Regions from separate parts of the Cronobacter malonaticus LMG 23826 genome, predicted to be linked through region 1. Evidence: predicted binding sites of a transcription regulator. Region 1 holds the regulator's gene; the other holds the start of a gene.

Region 1 (3,118 bases):
TTCACAATCGCAAGCCCCAGCCCACTCCCGCCTGTCTGGCGCGAGCGCGCCTTATCAACACGATAGAACCGCTCGGTGAGGCGCGGAATATGCTCCGCGGCAATCCCTGGCCCGGTGTCCGCCACGCTAAAGCGCGCCCCGTTCGCCACGTGCTCCCAGCGCACGGTGATGTGCGTGCCCTCGGGCGTATGGTTGACCGCGTTATAGACCAGGTTTGAAATCGCGCTGCGCAACTGCTCGTCATTGCCAAGCACTTTGAGCTGCGGATCGACCTCAAACGTAAAAGTATGCTTCTGCTGGCTCAGCGTCTGCGCTTCGCGCTCCACCACCCGCAGCATCATCGGCACGTCGATGGTTTCGTTAAGCTGCATCGCGGGCGCCGCCTCGATTTTCGAGAGCGTGAGTAGCTGTTTCACCAGCCCTTCCATGCGGTAAGTCTGCTCGCGCATAGTGTGTAGCGCTTTTTCCCGCAGCGGCCCTTCGAGCGTCTGCTCGTGCATCATCTCCAGATACCCCTGCAACACGGTGAGCGGCGTGCGCAACTCATGGCTGACGTTGGCGAAGAAGTTGCGCCGCGCGCCTTCGAGCTGGTGCATCTGCGTGACGTCGCGCGCCACCATTAACAGTTGATCTTCGCTGTACGGCATGACGCGAAACTCAAGATGACGCCCGTTGTTAAGCACCAGATGCAATGGCCGGTTGAACTCCTTGCCGCGCAGATAGCTGGTGAATTCCGGGTAGCGCAGCAGGTTTAAGATGTTCTGGCCGTTATCGTCCGGCCAGCGCAGGCCGAGAAGCTGTTGCGCAAGGCCGTTACACCAGAAGATGACGCCCTCTTCCGTGGTCAGCACCACGGCGTCCGGCAGGGATTCCGCGCCGCTGCGAAAGCGTTTGATAAGATTACCTAGTTCGCGGCGGCGTTTTTTATTGCGCAACTGCATCTGGTGCAGGCCGTAGAGCAGCGGCTCCCAGCTCCCGCTGCCGGGCGGCGGCGTCATGCTGCGATCCACCCACAGCCACCAGGAGAGTCGCAGCAGATTCCAGAAATGCCAGATAAGCAATCCGGTCACCGCCGCCAGTAAAAACCATGCCAGATAGCCGAATATCGCCCCGAGCACCAGCGCCGGGATACAGCAGAGCAACAGCTCCAGCACCAGTCTTTTCCATGACAGCCGTTCCAGCACGCGTCACACTCCTGTTTTGGGTTTAAAAACGGGTTGAGAACCGATAACCCGTACCGCGCACCGTCTGAACCATTCTGTCATGACCACTCTGCTCCAGCGCCTTACGCAGGCGGCGGATATGCACATCCACGGTGCGATCTTCCACATACACATTGGTGCCCCAGACGTTATTCAGCAGCTGTTCGCGGCTATAAACGCGCTCCGGGTGCGTCATAAAGAAGTGTAACAGCTTGAATTCGGTCGGCCCCATATCGAGGGGGTTTTCGCCGGTCATCACGCGGTGCGATGACGGATCGAGGCTTAAGCCCTGCATTTCGATAACTTCATCAACGGCCATTGGCGAGATACGACGCATGACCGCTTTAATACGCGCCACCAGCTCTTTCGGGGAGAACGGTTTGGTAATGTAATCGTCAGCCCCGGTCTCCAGGCCACGCACGCGATCTTCTTCTTCGCCGCGCGCGGTCAGCATCACCACAGGGATCTCACGGGTCAGCGCTTCGCGTTTGATATGTTTAATAAACTGGATCCCCGATCCGCCGGGCAGCATCCAGTCCAGCAGAATCAGATCGGGCCACGGCTCATTGAGTTGATTCACCGCACTGTCATAATCTTCCGCTTCCACCGGCTGGAAGCCGTTTTGTTCCAGTACGAAACACACCATCTCGCGGATAGGTGCTTCATCTTCAACGACCAGAATACGTCTCGCCATGATTCGCCCTGTTAAATAAAGTAAACAGTATGTTATGCGGCGCCATTATGCGTCAGATTTATGACAGATTTATGAAAAAGATGACCGTAAGATGACCTGTCAGCGCAGGCGGTTAAACCCGGCGGCGCGACGAAACAGGACACCCGCCGTACTGGATGTTTATAATCCCCTTCTCGCTTTTTCGCCACAGGGCATCCCATGCGTATTCTGCATACCTCAGACTGGCATCTTGGTCAAAATTTTTACGCCAAAAGCCGCGCCGCCGAACATGAAGCCTTTCTCGACTGGCTGCTGGAGGCAGCGGTTGCGCATCAGGTAGATGCGATTATCGTCGCGGGCGACATCTTCGATACCGGCGCGCCGCCAAGCTATGCGCGTGAGCTCTATAACCGCTTTGTGGTCAAACTCCAGGCGGCGAACTGCCCGCTTATCGTGCTCGGCGGCAACCACGATTCGGTGGCGACGCTCAATGAATCCCGCGAACTGCTGGCCTGCCTCAATACCCACGTTATCGCCAGCGCGCAGCTTACGCCAGAAACGCAGGCCACGCTTTTATACCGCCGCGACGGCGAACCTGGCGCGGTGCTCTGTCCGGTGCCGTTTTTGCGCCCGCGCGACGTGCTGCGAAGCCTTGGCGGGCAGTCGGGCCGTGAAAAGCAGCAGCAACTGCTGGAGGCCATCAGCCTGCACTATCAACAGAGCTATGAGGCCGCCTGCCAGCTTCGCGGCGAGCGTAACCTGCCGATTATCGCGACCGGCCATCTGACCACCGTTGGCGTAACCAAAAGTGACGCGGTACGCGACATTTATATAGGCACGCTCGACGCCTTCCCCGCAGACCGCTTTCCCCCCGCCGATTACATTGCGCTCGGGCATATTCACCGCGCCCAGAAAGTGGCGGGCTGCGAGCATATCCGCTACAGCGGCTCGCCGATTGCGCTGAGCTTTGATGAAACCGGCAAAGAGAAAAGCGTTTATCTGGTGGAGTTTGCCGATGGCAAACTGCGCGACGTCACGGCCCTGCCGGTGCCGGTCAGCCAGCCGCTGGCGGTGCTGAAAGGCAGCCTGGAGTCCATTACCGCGCAGCTCGAACAGTGGCGCGACGCGCCGGACGAGCCGAAAGTCTGGCTCGATATCGAAATCGACACCGCTGAATTTCTGCATGATATGCACCGCCAGATAAGCGTGCTCACCGAAAGCCTGCCGGTGGAGGTCGTTCTGC
Region 2 (3,118 bases), 460 kb from region 1:
CATTTATGCGCCAGTGTCTGATAACGCTTTGATTGAGAACGTTTTATGTCTTCCAGAATCCTGACCCCTGATGTCGTTGATATTGACGCCTTCCGGCGCAATCCCGGCAGCGCGCTGGCGCACGCCGAACGTGGGGCCGTGGCGGTGTTTGATAACAATGCGCCCGCATTTTATGCCGTGACGCCGGCGCGCATGGCGGAACTGCTGGCGCTGGAAAAACAGCTCGCCGCGCCCCGCTCCGATGTCGCGCTGGAAGCGCAATTTTTCGACGAAGGAAACGACGTCGCCCAGCCCGTGCCGGTGCCGATGGGCAAATTCGCCATGTATCCGGGCTGGCAGCCCGACCCGGAGTTCCAGCGCATGGCCGCGCTCTGGGGCATTCCGCTGGCGCAGCCGGTCACCAGCGAAGAGCTGGCCTCGTTTGTCGCCTACTGGCAGGCGGAAGGTAAAGTCTTCCACCATATCCAGTGGCAGCAGAAGCTGGCGCGCAGTATTCAGATGAACCGCGCCACCTTTACGTCATCGGCGCGCCGCGACGTGAACGCTATCGCGCAGCCGGACGACCATATTCCTGACGGCTTTCGAGGGTAACAATGAAAAACGTCACTGACCTGATGATGCGCCTGAAGCGGCTAATGCCGCCCGATGTTAAACCGGCCTTTAAAACGGGTGAAGAGCTTATCGCCTGGCAGCAGGAGCAGGGGCGGATTCGCTCAGAAGCCATCGAGCGCGAAAACCGCGCCATGAAAATGCAGCGCACGTTCAACCGCTCTGGTATTCGTCCGCTGCATCAAAACTGTTCGTTTGACAATTATCGTGTCGAAAACGACGGGCAGATGAACGCCGTCAATAAAGCGCGCCAGTATGTCGATGCCTTCGACGGCAATATCGCGAGCTTTGTCTTCGCCGGTAAACCGGGCACCGGCAAGAACCATCTTGCCGCCGCGATCTGTAATGAACTGCTGCTGCGCGGTAAATCGGTGATGATCATTACCGTCGCCGATATCATGTCCGCCATGAAAGACACGTTCGGCAACCGCGAAACCAGCGAAGAGCAGCTCTTAAAAGATCTGAGCAGCGTCGATCTGCTGGTGATCGACGAGATCGGTATGCAGAGCGAATCGCGCTACGAGAAAGTGATCATCAACCAGTTGGTGGATCGCCGATCGTCGTCCAAGCGTCCGACCGGCATGCTCACCAACCAGAACATGGAAGAGATGACCAAGCTTCTCGGCGAGCGCGTGATGGATCGTATGCGCCTTGGCAACAGCCTCTGGGTAAACTTTAACTGGGACAGCTACCGCAGCCGCGTCACTGGTAAAGAGTATTAAACCTCGCTTTACGGGGCGTTTTTTCTGCGCCCCGTCACTTCACCTTCCCTGCCGTCTCGCTTAATTTTTGCGTCTTTGTAGTGAAATCTGCGCCGTCATAAAATTTTCATAAAAGAAGTCGCTTTTTAGCGCTTCCGATTACTGTGTATTACTAAACACCTCTTTTCTGCGGCTGTCCTGCGCCACATCCGCGCCACAGGCGATGAGACGCGGCTCATAATTCCGCATATCTAAACCTTATCTGAACTGCTCCATAAAAAGATGACGCTAAAATGGTACGAATATGACAGGAAAGTTATATTGCGATGTTAAAAAAGCAGTTTAACCCCAACGGGCCTGGCGCCTTCGCTTCGAGGATGTCGTGTTGTCAGAGTGGCTTTCCATACTTTTCTTTATCGCCTCCGTGGCGATTTACGCCTTCAAGGCGGGCCGTAACACCTGGTGGTTTATCGCCACCCTGGTGGTGTTAGGGCTGTTCGTTATCCTGAATCTGACGCTGCTTGCCAGCAACTATTTTACTGGCGACGGCATTAATGACGCGGTGCTCTACACTCTTACCAACAGCCTCACCGGCGCGGGCGTCAGCAAATACATCCTGCCCGGTATCGGGCTGGTCGCAGCGCTGCTGGCGGTCTTTGGCCTGCTGACATGGATTTTGCGCCGTCGCCGCCATCTGCCTTATCACTTCGGCTACAGCTTCGCGGCACTGCTGCTGGCGCTGGCCTCGGTGGACGCCAGTCCGGCGTTTCGCCAGATAACGGAGCTGGTGAAATCCCAGACCGCCGAGGGCGATCCAGACTTTGCGGCGTATTATCAAGAGCCGCAAAAGCGCATCGACAACCCGCAACTCAACCTGGTCTATATCTACGGCGAAAGTCTGGAGCGCACCTATTTTGATAACGACGCGTTTCCGAACCTGACGCCGGAGCTGGGCGCGCTGAAAAACGAAGGCATCGATTTCAGCCATACCGCGCAGCTTCCCGGCACCGATTACACCATCGCGGGTATGGTCGCCTCGCAGTGCGGCATTCCGCTCTTCGCGCCCTTTGAGGGCAACGCGTCCGCCTCAATGTCGAGCTTTTTCCCGCAAAACGTCTGCCTGGGCGATATCCTGAAAAACTCCGGCTATGAGAACTACTTTATTCAGGGCGCCAACCTGCGCTTTGCCGGAAAAGACGTCTTCCTGAAATCGCACGGTTTTGATCATCTTTATGGCGCCGAAGAGTTAAAAAGCGCGGTGGCGGACCCAACCTATCGCAACGACTGGGGCTTTTATGACGATACGGTGCTGGATCAGGCGTGGAAAAAATTTGAGGAACTCTCAAAATCAGGCAAACGCTTTTCGCTCTTCACGCTGACGGTTGATACGCATCATCCGGACGGTTTCGTCTCGCGCACCTGCGCGCGCAAGAGCTACCCGTTCGAAGGCAAACCGAACCAGTCTTTCAGCGCGGTCACCTGCAGCCAGGAGCATATCGCGGCGTTTATCAACAAAATCAAAGCGTCGCCCTATTTCAAGAACACCGTCATCGTGGTCTCGTCAGATCATCTGGCGATGAACAACACCGCCTATAAATATCTCAGCAAACAGGATCGTAATAATCTGTTCTTTATTCTGCGTGGCGATCAGCCGCAGCAAGACGTGCTGGCGGTGAAACGCAACACGATGGATAACGGCGCGACGGTGCTCGATGTGCTGGGCGGCGACAACTATCTGGGGCTCGGGCGTAGCAGTCTTTCCGGCCAGTCGCTCTCGACCGTGTTCCTGAACATGAAATCGAAAGTGC

Evidence for each region. The regulator PhoB, encoded in region 1, activates phosphate uptake and scavenging genes when phosphate is short. The targets are predictions, from matches to a motif close to CTGTCATAAAACTGNCNNAT.
Region 2: opgB (phosphatidylglycerol--membrane-oligosaccharide glycerophosphotransferase) is a predicted target of PhoB. The motif match lies at 1,424-1,443, and genes of this name have one in related genera.

Annotation. Positions count from the first base shown of each region.
Region 1 is NZ_CP013940.1:3,080,047-3,083,164, forward strand. It holds gene phoR (phosphate regulon sensor histidine kinase PhoR) at 1-1,184, opposite strand, end outside; gene phoB (phosphate response regulator transcription factor PhoB) at 1,207-1,896, opposite strand; gene sbcD (exonuclease subunit SbcD) at 2,095-3,118, shown strand, end outside.
Region 2 is NZ_CP013940.1:3,535,968-3,539,085, forward strand. It holds gene dnaT (primosomal protein DnaT) at 46-591, shown strand; gene dnaC (replicative helicase loader DnaC) at 594-1,331, shown strand; gene opgB (phosphatidylglycerol--membrane-oligosaccharide glycerophosphotransferase) at 1,696-3,118, shown strand, end outside.